DNA from 2 places in the Ramlibacter sp. AN1133 genome. Region 2 is predicted to be linked to the other one. Evidence: predicted binding sites of a transcription regulator. Region 2 holds the regulator's gene; the other holds the start of a gene.

Region 1 (9,555 bases), on a different contig from region 2:
TCCACGCCTCGGGCGGACTGCCCAACCGCGTGCGGGAACTGCAGCACCTCGTGCCCATGCAGCGCGGCGGCAGCGCCGAGGAAGTGGCGCAGGCCATCGTGTGGCTGCTTTCGCCGGAAGCGAGCTACACGACGATGTCGCTGGTCGAAGTCTCGGGAGGGCGCTGATGGCCGTCACGATCTGGTGGGAAGACATGCAGCCCGGCACGGTGCGCGAGCTGGGCACCACTTCGGTGACGAAGGAGGAGATCCGGGAGTTCGCCGCGAAATACGACCCGCAGCCCTTCCACCTCGATGAGGAAGCGGGGCGCGCGTCCCTGTTCGGCGCGCTCGTGGCGAGCGGCTGGCAGACCTGCGGCCTGGCGATGCGCCTGACCGTGGACAACCTGCTGCGCCACACCGACAGCAAGGGCTCGCCCGGACTGGAGAGCCTCAAGTGGCTCAAGCCCGTCTACCCGGGCGACGTGCTGTCGCTGCGGCACACGATCGTGGAATCGCGAGCGCTGCGCAAGCGCCCCGACACGGGCATGGTGCGCGCGCGCTGGGAGATGTTCAACCAGCAGGGCGACAAGGTGATGGAGATGGAAGGCTACGGCTTCTTCGGGCGGCGCAAGCCTGCCACCGAAGAAGAACTGGCGCGCATCGATGCCCAGCGGGCCGGCGCCTGAATGGAATTCAAGCCCCTCATCACCCTGCTGGCGATCGTGAATCCGCCGGCGATCATCCCGTTCTTCATCTACTACACGCAGGGGCTGTCGCCGCTGCAGCGGCGGCACACGGTGGTGGTTTCCGCGATCACCGCCTTCCTGGTGATCGCGGCCTGTGCGCTGCTGGGCATCCGCATCCTGGAGTTCTTCGGCATCTCGCTGGCGAGCTTCCAGGTGGGCGGCGGCATGCTGCTGCTCACCAGCGCGCTGAACATGCTCAACGCCAAGCCGGCCGAAGCCCGGCCGGCCAGCGACGACATGGAAGCCGGCGCCGAGAAGGCGGCCATGGGCAACAGCATCGCCGTGGTGCCGCTGACGATCCCGCTGCTCACGGGCCCGGCGACGATGTCCACGGTGGTGATCTACGCCGAGCGCGCCCGCAATGCCTTCGACCTGGCGGTGCTGGTGGGCTACGGCGTGGTGATCGCGCTGGTCACCGCGGTGTGCTTCGCGCTGGCGGAGCCGATCGCCCGCATCCTGGGCAAGACCGGCATCAACGTGCTGACGCGGCTGATGGGGCTGATCCTGGCGGCGCTGGCCGTGGAGGTCATGGCCGAAGGGCTGGGGAAACTGTTCCCCAGCCTGCGCGGATAGCCGGCACCGGCTCGTCCTGCGCCGGCGTCGCCGCGGCCACGGCCTCCTCGAGCCGGAAGCGGGCCACCCGCTGCAGCAGCAAGGCGGCCTGCTCCTTCATGGACTCCGCCGCCGCGGCGGCCTCTTCCACCAGGGCGGCGTTCTGCTGCACCACGTGGTCCATCTCGGTCACCGCGGCGTTGACCTGCGCGATGCCGCTGCTCTGCTCCCGCGTCGCCAGGGCGATGTCCGCCACCAGCCGGTGCACCTGGTCCGCCGAATCGACGATGGCGGCGATCCTGCGGCCGGCGGCATCCACCTCGCGCGTGCCGGTATCGACCTGGCCCGAGGCGTTGGCGATCAGCGCCTTGATCTCCCGCGCCGCCTCGGCGCTGCGCTGCGCCAGCGTGCGCACCTCGCCGGCGACGACCGCGAAGCCGCGCCCCTGCTCGCCGGCCCGCGCGGCCTCCACGGCCGCATTGAGGGCCAGCAGGTTGGTCTGGAAGGCGATGCCGTCGATCACCCCCGTGATGTCGTTGATCTGGCGCGAGGCCGCGGCGATGCCGTCCATGGTGCGCACCACCTGCCGCATGGCGTCGCCGCCTTCGCGTGCGACGCCCGCGGCCTGCGAGGCGAGGTCCTTGGCGCGCAAGGCATGCTCCGCGTTCTGCTCCACGGTCGAAGTGATCTCCTCCATGGAACTGGCCGTTTCCTCCAGCGTGCCGGCCTGCTCCTCGGTGCGGTGCGACAGGTCCGCATTGCCCTGCGCGATCTGCGCGCTGCTGTCGGCCACCATGCGGGCGCCTTCGGCGACGCCGCTCACCAGCGTGCGCAGGTTGCGGGCCATGGTGTCGAGCGCGCGCAGCAGCTGCCCCATTTCATGGCGCGTGTCGGTGTCGATGTGGGCCGTGAGATCGCCCTCGGCCACGCGCTGCGCCGTCGCGACGGCCTCGCGCAGCGGGCGGGTGATGGACCGGGTGATGAACGCCGCCGCCAGGATCGCCAGCAGCATGCCGCCGGCGCAGAAGGCCACCAGCAGTTCCCGGCCGGATTCCGCGCTGCGCGCCGCGGCCGCCGCATCGCGGCTCACCTGCTGCGAATAATGGCCGGCCAGCGACTGGATCGCGCCGACGTACGCATCGAGGGCCGGGAACATCTTCTGGTCCATCGTGTAGAGCGCGCCCTCCTCGTCCTTCGCTTCCATCTGCTTGCCGACTTCCGCGCGCATGGCCAGGTAGGCGGCGCGGCGCGCGCCGACCTGCCCGAACAGCGCGCGGGCCTCGGCGGAGTCCAGCAGCGGCTCGATCTCGCGCTGCAGCTCGGCGATGCGCTTGTCGGTGGCGGCCTCGGGCTCCGCCAGCAGGCGCTTCAGGTTCGCGTCGCTGGAGTAGGTGAGGACGGTCGCGCGCACGGCGTTGGTGCGCGACTGCGAGAGCCACTCGCCCACGAGGCGCTCCATGCGCAGGTTCACCGTGGCCATGGTGTGGGTGACGCCCTGGAGGTCCGCCAGCCGCCACGCCCCGACGCCGGCCATGGCCGCCAGCAGGACGATGAAGGCTGCAAAGGTGGTGGCCAGGCGGGCCCGGATGCTGCCGGCGCGGGCGATCCGCGCCATGAGGGGTACAACCATTTTCTTCTCTCTTCCGGTGCGCCGAGCAAAGATCAGCTTGCGGCCGGGGTGTTCGTAAATATTTGTTTCACAGGATCCCCCGAAAGGATGAGGCCGGGCGGCCATTTCGCGCTTGAGCCGCGTCAAACGGAAAGTAGGTCACTCCCTACGTCCGGCCCCGCTTGAAACCGACAAGAACTCCCTTATCATTAGCACTCGTTGGAGATGAGTGCTAACAGCGGAGCTGGAACCACCCTCCACGTCAGTTAATGAGCGCTGACTTTCAGTTGGCGCTTTTTGATGTCCACCCCTCATTGAAGGAGATGCAATGAAACTTCGTCCTCTGCACGACCGTGTGATCGTCAAGCGCCTGGAACAAGAAACCAAGACGGCCTCTGGCATCGTGATCCCGGACAACGCCGCCGAGAAGCCTGACCAGGGTGAAGTCCTGGCCGTCGGCCCCGGCCGCAAGAACGACAAGGGCGAAACCATCGAACTGAACGTCAAGGTCGGCGACCGCGTCCTGTTCGGCAAGTACAGCGGCCAGACCGTCAAGGTCGAAGGCGACGAACTGCTGGTCATGAAGGAAGACGACCTGTTCGCCGTCGTCGAAGGCCAGCCCGCCGGCCTGAAGAAGGTCGCCTGAGGCGCCCCCCCCTTCATCACCCCGTATTGAATTCACTGAGGTAACAGAACATGGCAGCTAAAGACGTTGTTTTCGGCGCTGACGCGCGTCACCGCATGGTCGAAGGCGTGAACATCCTGGCCAACGCGGTCAAGGTGACCCTGGGCCCGAAGGGCCGCAACGTGGTGCTCGAGCGCTCGTTCGGCGCCCCCACGGTGACCAAGGACGGCGTGTCCGTCGCCAAGGAAGTCGAGCTGAAGGACAAGCTCCAGAACATGGGCGCGCAGATGGTCAAGGAAGTCGCTTCCAAGACCAGCGACAACGCCGGTGACGGCACCACCACCGCCACCGTGCTGGCCCAGGCCATCGTGCGCGAAGGCATGAAGTACGTGGCCGCCGGCATGAACCCGATGGACCTCAAGCGCGGCATCGACAAGGCCGTGCTGGCCCTGACGGAGCAGCTGAAGAAGGCCTCCAAGCCGACGACCACCTCCAAGGAAATCGCGCAGGTCGGCTCCATCTCCGCCAACAGCGACGAATCCATCGGCCAGATCATCGCGGACGCGATGGACAAGGTCGGCAAGGAAGGCGTGATCACCGTCGAAGACGGCAAGTCCCTGCAGAACGAGCTGGATGTCGTGGAAGGCATGCAGTTCGACCGCGGCTACCTGTCGCCCTACTTCATCAACAACCCCGAGAAGCAGTCCGCGCTCCTGGACAACCCGTTCGTGCTGCTGTACGACAAGAAGGTTTCCAGCATCCGTGACCTGCTGCCCGTCCTCGAGCAGGTGGCCAAGGCTTCGCGCCCGCTGCTGATCATCGCCGAGGAAGTCGAAGGCGAAGCGCTGGCCACCCTGGTGGTCAACACCATCCGCGGCATCCTGAAGGTCGTGGCCGTCAAGGCCCCGGGCTTCGGCGACCGTCGCAAGGCCATGCTGGAAGACATCGCCATCCTGACCGGCGGCAAGGTGATTTCGGAAGAAGTCGGCCTGACGCTCGAGAAGGTGACGCTGGCCGACCTGGGCCAGGCCAAGCGCATCGAAGTGGGCAAGGAAAACACCACGATCATCGACGGCGCCGGTGCCGCTGCCGACATCGAAGCGCGCGTCAAGCAGGTGCGCGTGCAGATCGAGGAAGCCACCAGCGACTACGACCGCGAGAAGCTGCAGGAGCGCGTGGCCAAGCTGGCCGGCGGCGTTGCAGTGATCAAGGTCGGTGCCGCGACCGAAGTGGAAATGAAGGAAAAGAAGGCCCGCGTGGAAGACGCGCTGCATGCCACCCGCGCTGCCGTGGAAGAAGGCATCGTGGCCGGCGGCGGCGTGGCGCTGCTGCGTGCCCGCCAGGCCATCGGCGAGCTGCGCGGTGACAACCCCGACCAGGACGCCGGCATCAAGCTGGTGCTCAAGGCCGTGGAATTCCCGCTGCGCGAGATCGTCGCCAACGCCGGCGGCGAGCCGAGCGTGGTGATCAACGCCGTGCTGGGTGGCAAGGGCAACTACGGCTTCAACGCTGCCAACGACAGCTACGGCGACATGATCGAGATGGGCATCCTGGACCCGACCAAGGTGACCCGCACCGCGCTGCAGAACGCCGCGTCCGTCGCGTCGCTGATGCTGACCACCGAAGCGATGGTCGCCGAAGCGCCGAAGGACGAAGCCCCCGCCATGGGCGGCGGCGGCATGGGCGGCATGGGTGGCATGGGCGGCATGGACATGTAAGGTCCGCCCGAGCCTCGCTCGAAGCTCGAAAAGGAAAAGCCGCGGCGCAAGCCGCGGCTTTTTTTTGGTTCTTCGCCGGATTGCGGGGAGACCGAGTCGAGGTTGTCGGGATGGGTTGATCTGCGACCGGCAACCGCCTGGGAGCCGTGTTGGGTGGACGTCGCGCCGCTCGGGCCGGACCAGCCCGTGGCTGTCCGTCTCAGCGACTGTCCCCCGGCGCGGATGAGAACCGTTGCCCGCGCTGGCGCCGCGCCCGCGCCTCCTCCTTGATGTCGCTGAGCCGGACAGCCACGGACTGGCCCTGCAGCGTGTCGACCGCGGGAGTGCGGCTTCGGTTGACGCAGTCGCCGACCTCTGGGTACGCTCACGGAGAGGCAGTGCGCTCGCACCCGCGCCGGGGAGGACCAGGGCGTGACCGTCCGACTCGGCGACATCAAGGAGGAGGCGCGGGCGCGGCGCCAGTCCAGGGCGCTGGTCTCATCCGCGCCGGGGGACAGTCGTCGAGGCGGACGGTCACGTCCTGGTCCGGGTCGGAGGCAACCGGCGAACCGAAGGTAACCATCGGTCGCCCTTCGGTTTGTCTCCTCGGAATCAACGACGCACCCTTCTTTCGTTCAGGCCGTGCCGAACTTGGTATCGAACCGGATGCCGATCTTCTGCAGCAAGGGCGTCGGCAGCAGCCCGCCGGCACAGACGATCACGGCGTCGTTGGGCACGCGCAGCACCTGCTCGTCGCGCACCAGTTCGACTTCGTTGGCGAGGATGCGCTCCACCCGCGAGCCGAGCACCACCTGCACCCGCCCGGAGCGCTGCTGCTGCTCCAGCCGCATGCGGTTCTTCAGCTTCACGCGCGAGAAGGCCTCGCCGCGGTAGGACAGCGTCACCCGCGTGCCGCTCGTTTCCGACAGCGCGATGGCGGCTTCCAGCGCACTGTCGCCGCCCCCCACCACCAGCACGCGCTGGCCGGCGTACTGCTGCGCGTCGAGCAGCCGGTAGGCCACCTTGGGCGACTCCTCGCCCGGGACTTCCAGCTTGCGCGGCGTGCCCCGGCGGCCGATGGCCAGCAGCACCGCGCGCGCCGTGTGGCTGCCGCAGCTGGTGCGCACGACGAAGTGGTCGCCCGCGCGCTCCACCGCATCCATGCGTTCGCGAAACGAAATCTGCAGGCCGGATTGCTCCACCACGCCGTTCCAGAACTCCAGCAGGCTTTCCTTGCGCACCTCGGTGAATTTCATCTTGCCGACGATGTCCAGTTCGACCGGCGAAGTCATCACGAGCTTCTGCCGCGGGTAGTGGTACACCGTGCCGCCCAGCGAGTCCTCCTGCTCGATGATCCGGTAGCGCAGGCGATGGCGCAGGGCCGACAGGCCCGCCGACAGGCCCGCCGGCCCGCAGCCCACGATGACCACGTCGTAGTCGACCCGCGTGTCCGCGCGCTGGCGGCCGATGGCCGCGATCGCCTGGCGGCCTTGCTCGCACGCCTTGCGGATCAGGCCCATGCCCCCGAGCTCGCCGGCGATGTAGATGCCGGCCACGTTGGTCTCGAAGTCCGGGCTGATGTGCGGGATCTCGACGCCCCGCTTCTCGCTGCCGAACACGAGCCGGATCGCCTCCGTCGGACAGGCGACCACGCAGGCGCCGTGGCCCACGCAGGCGGCGGCGTTCTTCAGCGCCATCTTGCCGTCGACGACCCCCAGCACGCCCTCGGGGCAGGCCTTGTTGCAGGAGCCCCCGCCCATGCAGCGGTCCGGATCCACCACCGGATGCAGGGTGGCGGGCTCGGCCAGGCCGCCCTGCACCGCCTGCGCCAGTTCGGCCGCGTCGGCGGCGTGTCGGCGCCGCTGGCGCCGCAGGTAGAGCGTCATCGCCAGCGCGATCACGGCGAGGTAGAGGAACAGGTTCTCCATGTGCATGCGGGACCCCCGGGCGACTCAGAACTGGTAGCGGCCGCCGAGATAGAAGAACAGGCGGTTCGCGTCTTCGCTGCGCAGCGGCCCGGTGGTGTGCGTCAGCTCGTAGGTGAGCTCGCCTTCGATCGTGAAGAGCGAGGCGAGCCGGTAGATGGTGCGCATCACCGGTGTCCAGCGCCGGATCTTCGTGCCGGTCGTGTCCGACTGCGTGTAGTAGCGCAGGGCGGGCTCGAGCTGCCAGGTCCCGTTCAGGCTGGTGAGGTTGTTGTACGAGAACAGCTTGCCGACGAAGGCGGGGCTGGTCAGGTAGGTGACGTTGAAGACGTGCGTGTCGCGCAGCGAGAACAGGTTGCTGCCGATCGCCTGCACGCCGGCGCCCCACAGGTTGCCGGTGCCCGGCTGCCCGTTGGGAAGGATCACGGGCACGGCGGGAATGGGGTCGACCTTGGTGTAGCGCAGGTCGGCCCCGGCCTGCCAGTCCGGCACGACCGGCCGCGTGAAGCCGAGCGTGGCCTGCGTCTGCATCGGCGTCACGCCATCCGCCCGCCGGCGCAACTCCTCCAGCGGAGTCGCCGCGAGCAGGTCGGCGACCGAGCGGGCCGGCGCCAGCAGGCTCGGGTCCTGGAAGAACAGCATGTTGCCCAGCGTGCGGATCGGCACCGCGCGCCGGTCGAACAGCGCGTTGTACGTGGTGGTGTCCGGCAGCTGCCACGTGCCCTGGGCCGTGGCGATGTTGAGGCCGCGCAGCGCCACGTCGTAATCGAGCTGCCCGGAGACCGAGATGCCGTTGCGGAACCAGCGCAGCTCGGTGCCGACCGCGCGGCGGTCCACCTCGCGGTCGATCGTCTGCTGGATCGCGTAGACGTTGCCGGACAGCTCCGGCGTGAGCGCTTCCGCTTCCAGCGAGGCGCCGTAGAACACCCGGCGCGTGTCCAGCAGCTTGTCGGTAGGCTTGCCCCAGACGCCGTTGACCTTCCACTTGGGCGCGAAGCCGAAGCTGCCCTGCACGCCGTCGAAGCGGTTCAGCACGCCGTAGCCGTTGGGGGACTGCCGCCCCACCCGCAGCCCGGTGCCGCTGCCCGGGAGCCGGTGCTCGTAGTACAGGGCGGAAAGGCGGTTGCGATCGGGGCGGGCGCCCAGCAGGTCGGCGGTGAAGCTGTCGCGGAACACGAAACGCTGGTCGACGTCGGAGGAGCGGTGGCGCCAGGTCAGGTCCGCGCTGGTCTGCACCTGCTTCAGGTCGGTGGAGGCGAGGGTGGCGTCGGACAGCAGCGCCGCTGCGCCGCCGATCGGCGAATCCTCGAACTCCTGCGTGCGCACCTTGGAGCGGCCGCCGAAGTAGAAGGTGGACAGCGAACCGCTCGTGACGGTCACCGGCTCGATCTTGCGCGGCTCGCGGGCCGCGGTGCGCGCGGGCGCGGGCGCGGGCAGCGTGGACAGCAGCTCGCGCACGCGCGGCGCTTCCATCGCCTCGGGGTGCAGCTTGAGGAACAGCTCGAATTCGCGCCGCGCCCCGGCCGCGTCGCCGGCCTTCAGGCGCGCCTCGCCGATCAGCACCATCGCGCGCGCGGTCGAAGCGTTGGGCGGCAGGTTCAGCAGGGTGTTGAGCGCGGTGACGGCCGCGGCCGCGTCGCCCGTGTCGTAGGCTGCCTGCGCCTGCGCGAGCAGCGTCGCCGCCTGCGCGTCCACGTCGGCGGGCGAGGCCTGCGCCTCGGCTGGCGGGGCCGCGGCTGCGGGTGCGGGCTCGGCGGCCGGCTTCGCCACGGATGCGGGCGCGGATTCGGCCGCCGTCCGGGCGACGGCCGTGGGCGGCTGCAGCGCCTGGATCTGCGCCCCGGGGAAGCGCTGGCGCAGCACCTGCAGGGCGGCCCGGGCCTCCTCCTGCGTGTCGAAGTAGCCGACGTTGATCGCATACACCGGCTGGCCGTCGATCACCTGCCGGGTCGAGAACACCACCTTGTCCTGGAAGGCCGACGGGATCGATGCCTGCGGCGAGTCGTCCGGGCGCATCGAGCGGAACACCTCCACCACGTAGCGGCCCGGCAGCGGCGCCGGGGTGCCCGCCTTGGGCGACGCCAGCGGCACCGTGGCCCCCAGGCCGGGGAGCACGATGTCGATGGTGTTGCGGGCGCGGCCCGGCCGCACCGTGAAGCGCATGGGGGAACTGAAGCGCACCACCACCTTGCGGCGGGAAGCGCCGCTGGCCTCGTCGGGCTCCTCCGTCACCACCAGCTGCGGCAGCGTGCCGCCGCCGGCCAGCCGCCTTTCGCCGGGCAGCGGGCGCAAGGTGTCCGCCGTGGGCAGCAGCTGGTAGTAGACCTGCACCAGGTCGCCGGAGCGCGATGCCACGGTGCGCTGCAGCTGCACCGACGTGACGAAGCGGATCGAAGCGACGGCGTCGCGGCCTTCGCGGC
Region 2 (9,555 bases):
GTCGCGCCCGAGCTGCTTCATCAGGCGCCCCACCGTCTCGGCCACCGCCCCGCCGACGCCGGAATCGACCTCGTCGAAGATCAGCGTCTGCGCTTCGCCGAGCCGGCTGGTGGTGACGGCGATCGCCAGTGCGATGCGCGAGAGCTCGCCGCCCGAGGCGACCTTGCCCACCGGGCGCGGCGTGCTGCCGGCGTGGCCCGCGACCAGGAAGCTCACTTCTTCCAGTCCGTGCGCGCTGGGGCCCTCGGCCTTCTCCAGCGCCACTTCGAAGCGGCCGCCCTGCATGCCCAGGCCCTGCATCGCTTGCGTGACGGCCTTGGCGAGCTGCGGCGCGGCCTTCGTGCGCGCCTTCGACAGCGCCCGTGCCTCGGCCAGGAAGGCCTCCTGCTCGCGCTTTTCCGCGGCTTCCAGTGCCGCGAGGTCGGCGGCCGCATCGAGCTTCGCGAGTTCGTCCTTCCAGGACGCGAGCAGCGCCGGCAGCTCCGCCGGCGTGCGCTTGTAGCGCCGCGAGAGGGAAACCCACAGCGACATGCGCTCGTCGAGTTCCGCCAGCCGCTCGGGATCGAGGTCGGTCTTGCGCAGGTACGCATGCAGCGAGTGCGCCGCGTCTTCGAGCTGCGCCAGGCTGGAGCCCAGCACCTCGGCGATCTCGCGGAATTGCGGCTCGAGGTGTTCCTGCGCGCGCAGCGCATCGACCGCCTGCGCGAGCGGCCGGCGGGCGCTGCCTTCGTCGGCATCGAGCAGTTCCTGCGCGCCCTGCGCGGCATCGAGCAAGGCCTGCGCGTGCGACAGGCGCGTGTGGCTGGCGTTGAGCTCGTCCCACTCGTCGGCGCCGGGCGCGAGCTTGTCGACCTCGCCGATCTGCCAGGCCAGGCGCTCGCGTTCGCGCTGCAGCGAATCCTGCGCGGCGCGCGCGTCGGCCAGCGTCTTCTGCGCCGAGCGCCAGACCGTCCACAGCTGCTGCAGCTTCTCGGTGTTCACGCCCGCATAGCCATCGAGCAGGCTGCGCACCGAGGCCGGCCGCGTGAGGCTCTGCCACGCGTGCTGGCCGTGGATGTCGACCAGGTGGTCGCCGACCTCGCGCAACTGGGTGGCCGTGGCCGCGCTGCCATTGATCCAGGCGCGGCTCTTGCCCTGGTTGTCGACGGTGCGGCGCAACAGCAAGGCATCGGCCGAGTCGAAACCGGCTTCCTGCAGCCACGGCAGCAGGGAGGCAGGCAGGTCGAATTCGGCGGTGATCTCCGCGCGGGGTGCGCCCTCGCGCACGACGGTGGCCTCGGCGCGGGCGCCCAGGGCGAGCTGCAGCGCATCGACCAGGATCGACTTGCCCGCGCCCGTTTCGCCGGTGAGCACGGAAAAGCCGTCCGCCAGGTCGAGTTCCAGCTCGCGGACGATCACGAAGTCGCGCAGGGCGATGCGTTTGAGGCTCATGGTCCCGCAGTGTCGGCGCTCAGGCGCCTTCGTTCCAGTGCATTTTCTTGCGGAGCGTGTCGAAGTAGCTCCAACCCCTGGGGTGCAGGAATCGTACCCGGTGCTGGGAGCGGCGCACGGTGATGCGGTCGCCGTGCAACAGCGAGGCCAGCGACTGCATGTCGAAGTTTGCGCTGGCGTCGCGCCCGGCGACCAGTTCGATCGCGATTTCGGCCGAATCGGGCAGCACGATGGGCCGGTTCGACAGCGTGTGGGGCGCGATCGGCACCAGCACCCAGCCGGGGTTGGATGGATGCAACAGGGGCCCGCCGGCGGACAGGGCATAGGCCGTGGACCCGGTCGGCGTGGCGACGATCAGGCCATCGGCGCGCTGGCGCGAGACGAAATGCCCGTCCACCTCGATGCGCAGTTCGACCATGCCGGAGGTGGCGCCGCGGTTCACGACCACGTCGTTCAGCGCCAGGGCATCGAAGACGGCGTGGCCGTCGCGCATCACGATGGCGTGCATGAGCGTGCGGTGGTCCTCGTCGTACTCGCCGGCCAGCATGGGCGGCAGCACGGTGCGGTACTGGTCCAGGGGGATGTCGGTGATGAAGCCCAGGCGCCCCTGGTTGACGCCCACCAGGGGCGTGCCGTGGCGGGCGAGCTGCCGGCCGATGCCCAGCATGGTGCCGTCGCCGCCCACCACCACGCCCAGGTCGCATTGCGAGCCGATGCCGGGAACATCGGCGGTGGGGTAGCCGCTGATCTCCGAAACGGCGGCGGTGTCGCGTTCCACCACCACCTGGCAGCCCTGGCATGTCAAGAATTCCGCAATCTCCTCCAGCGCGGTGCGCATCGTCGCGGCCAGTGCCGGCGCCACGGCGGCGTGGTACTTGCCGATCAGGGCAACCTGCCGGAAGATGGATTTCATCGGCAAATTACATCACTAAAATTGCCGCGCAAGCCTTACCCTGTCCCACCATGCTCGACGACCGCGCCAAGCTGCTGCTGAAAACGCTGATCGAGCGCTACATCGCCGAAGGCCAGCCGGTGGGCTCGCGCACGCTCTCGCGCGCCTCCGGGCTGGAGTTGTCGCCGGCCACCATCCGCAACGTGATGTCGGACCTGGAGGAACTGGGCCTGGTCGCCAGCCCGCACACCTCCGCCGGGCGCATTCCCACGGCGCGCGGCTACCGCCTGTTCGTCGACACCATGCTGACGGCCCGGCGCGACGACATGCTCGCGGCCCCCTCCCTGCCGCCCGACCAGCCGCAGAAGGTGATCGCGCATGCGGCGCAGATGCTGTCGAACCTGTCGCAGTTCGTGGGCGTGGTGGTGGCCCCGCGGCGCAGCTCGGTGTTCCGCCACGTCGAATTCCTGCGGCTGTCGGAGCGGCGCTTCCTGCTGATCATCGTGTCGCCGGAGGGCGACGTGCAGAACCGCGTGGTCCACACCAATGTGGACTACAGCCAGCCGCAGCTGCAGGAGGCGGCCAACTTCCTCAATGCCAACTATGCGGGCCTGAGCATCGAGCAGGTCCGCGAGCGCCTCAAGGGCGAGGTGGAGCAGCTGCGCGGCGAGATCGTCACGCTGATGCAGACCGCGGTGGAGGAGAGTTCGCAGGCGATGCAGCAGGACCAGGAAGAGGTCGTGATCTCGGGCGAGCGCAACCTGCTGGCCGTGACCGACTTCGCCAGCGACATGACGCACCTGCGCCACGCTTTCGAGCTGTTCGAGCAGAAGGCGCAGCTGATGCGCCTGCTGGACGTGTCGAGCCAGGCCGACGGCGTGCGCATCTTCATCGGCGGCGAGAGCCACATCGTGCCCTTCGAGGAGCTGTCGGTGGTGAGTGCGCCGTACGAGGTGGACGGGCACGTGGTGGGCACGCTGGGCGTGATCGGGCCGACGCGCATGGCGTACGACCGGATGATCCAGATCGTGGACATCACGTCGAAGCTGGTGAGCAATGCGCTGAGCCACAAGGGGGGTGGATCGGGGTCCTGACGATCCATTGCGCGTCGTCATTCCCGCGCCTCTCCCCCGTCATCCCCGCCCCATTCCGGTCATTCCCGCGCTGGCGGGAATCCACGGCGCGAAAGCGCCGCTCCGGGCCCCGACCCCACCCGCACTCCTACAATCCCCCCTGGCGGGCCGTTAGCTCAGTTGGTCAGAGCAGGGGACTCATAATCCCTTGGTCGCTGGTTCAAGTCCAGCACGGCCTACCAGCGCGATGCGCGGTGCCATTGCACCGGGTGCTCCACACGCACCAGCGCCGATCCGACCATTGCGGATCTCCAGTGATCCGGATCGCCTGTGCTGGCCACGCGAACATCCCCGCAACGCACGAATGTCCCTCGTCTCCAATGTCCGACACCGGTCATTCCTTGACTTGGATCACCTGACACCAACCGGGGGATTGCGATCGAGCTGCGGCTATGATAGGTGCCATGCATGTAGGTCGTAAGTCTCTGCTTCGAGCTGTCTTCCTCCTGGTCCTGGCAGCGGTAGTCACCGCGATGCTTCTGCCGTACAGCGTGCTCGAGGCCCTCCTGCGGGAATTCACCTGGCTCAAACGCCTGATGAACTTCCTCGACACGGTGGCGCCGGCTTTCGAACTGGATCACATGCTGGCCTTCGGAGTGCTCGCGTTCCTGACGCACCTGGCCTGGCGCGGCGTGCGCGCCTGGCACGTGGCGCTCGCCGTTCTCGCCCTGGGTGCCCTGATGGAGCTCGTGCAGATCCTGATCCCCGGCCGGGAAGCGGCGGTCCTGCATGTCCTCATGGACGTCGCCGGTGGCGTGGCCGGCTTCGGGATCGCCTGGCTCTTCACCCGTGCATGGGGCTCCGACAGCCTTCCGGACGACTACAAGCTCTCCACTCACTGGGTCGGCGAGAACAGCGAATCCTGACCCCTGGGCTTGCCCGGGCAAGCGGGCGCCACTGCATTCGCCTGCCGCAAGCGCTGCGCGTCACCGGACGCAACCCTGGCTGCCAGGATCGTCGCACTTGGCAGCCCCTCCTGCCTTCAGGGGCACCAGTGTGCCGAGGTGCACTGGCGAAAGCGCCGACGCGATGAGCGTGCGCGCTCGACAGCGCACAGTCCCCGAAGAATACGCGCTGCCCGCTGGCTCCCTGCGGGCGGGCAACTCCACTTTACGGCCGCCTCGTGCGGCCGCTTTTTCTCCGGGGCTCTTAGCGGCGTTCCGCGTTGTCACGGCCTCTGATTCCATGGCACAGATGTCCGCGAGGCCGCGAGGCCGCGAGGCCGCGACCGGAAGCGCGGGATCAAGCCCGCGCCGCCTGCCTGTCGCGCAGTCGATGAGTTCCATTTTTTGCAGATATTGCAGAAAAATGGAACTGGAAGGTAGAATGCGAGGGAACTGGAGCCCCCCGCATGTCCTACCCCTTCGCCGGCGTCACCGTCCTGGACCTGACGCAGATCTATAACGGTCCGTACGCCACCTTCCTGCTCGCGCAAGGCGGCGCCGAGGTGATCAAGATCGAGCCGCCCGGCGGCGAACACCTGCGCAAGCGTTCGGGCTCCAGCGGCGCGGCGATGCCCTTCGCCATGCTCAATGCGAACAAGCGCACGATGACGCTGAACCTCAAGACCACCGAGGGCCGCGCGCTGCTGCTGCAACTGGTGGAGAAGGCGGACGTGCTGGTGGAGAACTTCGCACCCGGCGTGATGGACCGGCTGGACCTGGGCGAGGACGTGCTGCGCAAGGCCAATCCCAGGCTGATCTATGCCTCCGGCTCCGGCTACGGCAAGACCGGCCCCTACCGCGACTTCCCCGCGATGGACCTCACCGTGCAGGCCATGGCGGGCGTGATCGACACCACCGGCTACCAGGACGCGCCGCCCGTGAAGGCCGGTCCCGCGGTGGCCGACTTCCTCGCCGGCATCCACCTGTTCGGCGCCATCTCCGCCGCCCTCTTCGAGCGCGAGCGCACGGGCCGCGGCCGCAGCGTGGAAGTCTCGATGATGGAGGCGGTGTACCCCACGCTGGCCTCGGGGCTCGGCCTGTACTACGGCTCCGGCGGGCAGGAGGTTCCGCGCACCGGCAACCGCCACACCGGCCTGTCGCTGTGCCCCTACAACGTGTACCCCACGCGCGACGGCTACATCGCCATCATCACCAACAACGACCAGCACTGGCGCTACCTCGTCGACGCGCTCGACGCGCCGCAGCTGGCGGAAGACCCGCGCTTCGGCACGGTGCAGGACCGCTGCGCCCACATGGACGCCGTGGACGCGGCGATCGGAGACCTCACGCGCCCCTACGGCAAGACCGAGCTGTTCGAGCTCCTGATCCGCAACCGCGTGCCCTGCGCACCGGTGCGCACGCTGGCGGAGGTCGTGAACGACCCGCACCTGCACGCGCGCGGCTCGCTGCAATGGATCGAGCACCCGGAGTACGGCCGCATCGTGGTGAACACGAGCCCGCTACGCTTCGCGGGCGAAGACGGCATGGTGCCGTACAAGCCGAGCTCCGCGCTCGGCGCCGACACCGAGGCGATCCTCACGGAGCGCCTGTCCCTGGACGCCGCGCAGGTCGAACGGCTGCGCGCCCAGCAGGTGCTGTGATGCCGCCCGTGCCGGCGCCCCTGCTCACGGGCAAGCTCGCGCTGGTCACCGGCGCGGCCAGCGGCATCGGCCAGGCGATCAGCGTGGCCTTCGCCGCGGCCGGCGCCCGCGTGCTGGCCACCGACCGCAGCGCCGAAGCCTGCGCGCGCACGCTGGAGCTCGCGTCCGCCTTCGGCACGCAGTGCCGGGCCTTCGCGCTGGACGTGACGGATGCGGCGGCCGTGCAAGCCCTGTCGGATCGCATCGGCGCCGAGATCGGCGACATCGACGTGCTGGTGAACAACGCCGGCATCATCATCCGGCAGCCGGTCGACGCCGGCGACGCCGCGCAGAACGCCCGCCGCATGATGGACGTGAACTACTTCGGCGCCCTGAACACGATCCAGGCCTGGCTGCCCGCCTTGCGCCGCACGCGCGGCAACATCATCAACGTCGCCTCCGGCGCGGCGCTGCACGGCCAGCGTGGTGCAGCGGCCTACTCTGCATCGAAGGGCGCGCTCAAGCTGCTGACGCAATCGCTGGCGGGCGACTTCGCGCGCGACGGCATCCGCGTGAACGCGCTCGCACCCGGCGTGATCGAGACGCCGATGACGGAGGCCACGCGGAACGATCCGCAACGCCTCGAGGGCTTCCTCGCGCGCATTCCCGCGCGCCGCCTCGGCCAGCCGCACGAGATCGCGGCGCCGGCGGTGTTCCTCGCCTCCGACATGGCCAGCTATGTCGACGGCGTGGTGCTCTCCGTCGACGGCGGGCTCACCGCCTGCTGATGCCGCGCGGCGCGCGCCGTGCGGCCCTTCAGATCACTTCGCCGCCGTTCGGGCTGATCACCTGGCCCGTCAGGTAGTCGGCCTCGGCCGACGCGAGGAAGGCGACCAGGTACCCGATTTCCTCCGGCTCGGCGCGCCGTCCCGCCGGCACGTTGGCCTTCAGGTCGCGCTGGTAGGCCTCGGTTTCCGCGTAGGCGCCCAGGATGGGCGTGCGCACGCGCCCCGGCGCCACGGCGTTCACCTGGATGTTCCACTCGGCGAACTCCCTGGCCCAGGCCTTGGTCAGCCCGATCAGGGCGGCCTTCGCGCCCGCGTAGTGCGAGCTGCGGCGGCGTCCGCTCAGGCCCAGGATCGAGGAGGTGTTGATGATCTTGCCCCGGCCCTTGCGCTGCATGCCGGGCAGCACCGCGCGCGTGCAGAACCAGGTGCCCTTCACGTGGACCGCGAACATGCGTTCCAGGCGTGCGTCGTCGACCTCGAGGAAGGCCTCCTGGCGGCTGGCGATGCCGGCGTTGTTGACGAGGATATCGATGTCGCCCAGCTCGCTGGCCGCCGCCGCGATGGCCGCCGCGACGGCTGCGGAATCGCTGACGTCGGCCACGCAGGCCAGCGCGCGTCCGCCCGCGGCGATCACCTGCGCCACCGTCTCCTCGGCGGCCCTGGCATCGAAGTCGTTCACGATCACACCAGCGCCGCGCTGGGCGAGCACCAGCGCATTGGCGCGGCCGATGCCGGAGCCGGCTCCGGTCACCAGAGCGATGCGGCCGGCGAGCGAGTTCGTCGATCGTTGGTCTTTGTCGGTCACTTCTTCGCTCCCGCCATGAGTTGCAGCACTTCCTGGTACTTGGCGGTGTCGCGCCGGATCGCGTCGCCGAATTCCTGCGGCGTGCCGCCCACCGGCACCAGGCCCTGCAGCGCGAAGGTCTCGCGCACCCTGGGCTGGCGCGTCGCCGCCGCGATGGCCTTGTGCAGCCGGTCGACGACGGCGGCCGGCGTGCCTGCCGGCACGACCACGCCCATCCAGATGCTGTGCTCGAAGCCCGGGAAGCCCGATTCGGCGACCGTGGGCACCTCGGGCGCCGAGGCCGAACGCGTCGCGCCCGTCAGCGCGATCGCCTTGACGCGGCCGGCCTTCATCAGCGGCTGCGCGGAGAGCAGCCCGCCCACGAACAAGTCGATCTCGCCGCCGCCCAGGGCCACCACGGCCTGGCCGTCGCCCTTGTAGGGCACGTGCAGCAATTGCATGCCGGCGCGCCGTTCCAGCAGCTTGAAGGCCATGTAGTTGGGGCCGTCCTCGCCGGTGGTGGCGAAGGTGAACTTGCCCGGAGCCTTGCGCGCAGCCTCCACCAGTTGCTGCAGCGAGGACGCGGGCAGGTCGCCGCGCGCGAACACGCCCAGTTCGGCGAAGGCGACGAGGCTCACCGGTGCCAGGTCCTGCAGCGGCTTGTAGGCGACCGCCGGATTCACGAGCGGCGCGGTCACCAGCGGGCCGACGGTGCACAGGCACAGGGTGTAGCCGTCGGGTGCCGCCTTCGCGACCACGTCGGCGCCTAGCGCCCCCGCCGTTCCCGGCCGGTTCTCCACCAGCACCGGCTGGCCCAGCGTCTGGCCCATTTCCACCGCGATCGTGCGCGCCGCGATATCGGTCGCGCCGCCCGTGACGAAGGGCACCACCAGCCGGATCGCCTTGCCGGGGTAGGCCTGCTGCGCCTGCACCGCGCAAGCCCACAGGGCGAGTGCTGCGAGCAGGGCCCCTGCCCGGGTGAAGTTCCTCATGCGGTCTCCCTGGTTGAATTCAGATCACGCCCGCGTCGCGCAGCGCCTGCCGGCGGGCCGCGTCGAAGCCCGGCAGGTCGGCCAGCACTTCGTCGGTGTGTTCGCCCAGCGCGGGCGGCCGCATGCGGTACTGCACGGGCGTCTGCGACAGCCGGATCGGGTTGGCCAGCATCGGCATGGCCTCGCGCTGCGGATGCGGCAGGTGCACCACCATGCCGCGCTCGCGCACCTGCGGATCCGCGAACATCTCGTGCAATTCGTTGACCGGGCCGCAGGGCACGCCGGCTTCGGCCAGCGCGTCGATCCAGTGCTGCCTGGGGCGGGACAGGAAGATCGGATCCAGGATCGCGTTGAGCTCCGCGCGGTGGCGGATGCGGTCCTGGTTGGTCACGAAGCGCGCATCGGCGGGGAGATCCGGCCGCCCCATCACCGCGGCGAACTTCTGCCACTGTGCCTTGTTGCCCACCACCAGCATCACGCAGCCGTCCTGGCAGCGGTACATCTGCGAAGGCGCGGCCGTCGGCGACACGGTGCCGCTGCGCGGGACCGGGTCGCCCGCGACGAGATAGCCCATGGCGGCATGCGACAGCGCCGCCACCTGCGAATCCAGCAGGGCCAGGTCGATGTGCTGCCCCTGGCCGGACACGGCATCGCGATGCTCCAGCGCCGCGAGAATGGCGACCGAGGCATACATTCCGGCCATCAGGTCCGAGACGATCAGGCCCACCTTCTGCGGGCCGCCGCCCGGCTGGTCGTCGGGATGGCCCGTGATCGCCATCAGCCCGCCCATGCCCTGGAAGATCGAGTCGTAGCCCGGCTTCTTGCGATAGGGCCCCGTCTGGCCGAAGCCGGTGATCGAGCAGTACACCAGGCGCGGATTCAGCCCCCGCAGCGAGGCGTAGTCCAGCCCGTGCCGCGCGAGGTCGCCCACCTTGTAGTTCTCGATCAGCACGTCGCACCCGCGCGCGAGCGTGCGGATGATCTCCTGGCCTTCGGGGCGGGAGATATCCA

The links. The regulator HrcA, encoded in region 2, represses chaperone genes, less so after heat shock. The targets are predictions, from matches to a motif close to TTAGCACTCNNNNNNNNNGAGTGCTAA.
Region 1: groES (co-chaperone GroES) is a predicted target of HrcA. The motif match lies at 3,098-3,124, and genes of this name have one in related genera.

The regions. Positions count from the first base shown of each region.
Region 1 is NZ_JBBKTQ010000015.1:14,471-24,025, forward strand. Features, by position in the region: gene WG923_RS19515 (SDR family oxidoreductase) at 1-167, shown strand, start outside; gene WG923_RS19520 (MaoC family dehydratase) at 167-667, shown strand; gene WG923_RS19525 (MarC family protein) at 668-1,300, shown strand; gene WG923_RS19530 (methyl-accepting chemotaxis protein) at 1,254-2,909, opposite strand; gene groES (co-chaperone GroES) at 3,217-3,534, shown strand; gene groL (chaperonin GroEL) at 3,585-5,231, shown strand; gene WG923_RS19545 (NAD(P)-binding domain-containing protein) at 5,846-7,144, opposite strand; gene WG923_RS19550 (tetratricopeptide repeat protein) at 7,163-9,555, opposite strand, start outside.
Region 2 is NZ_JBBKTQ010000022.1:19,725-29,279, reverse strand. Features, by position in the region: gene recN (DNA repair protein RecN) at 1-1,431, opposite strand, end outside; gene WG923_RS23635 (NAD kinase) at 1,451-2,344, opposite strand; gene hrcA (heat-inducible transcriptional repressor HrcA) at 2,395-3,417, shown strand; tRNA gene WG923_RS23625 (tRNA-Ile) at 3,562-3,638, shown strand; gene WG923_RS23620 (VanZ family protein) at 3,930-4,322, shown strand; gene WG923_RS23615 (CaiB/BaiF CoA transferase family protein) at 4,808-6,001, shown strand; gene WG923_RS23610 (SDR family NAD(P)-dependent oxidoreductase) at 6,001-6,768, shown strand; gene WG923_RS23605 (SDR family NAD(P)-dependent oxidoreductase) at 6,797-7,573, opposite strand; gene WG923_RS23600 (Bug family tripartite tricarboxylate transporter substrate binding protein) at 7,570-8,544, opposite strand; gene WG923_RS23595 (CaiB/BaiF CoA transferase family protein) at 8,564-9,555, opposite strand, start outside.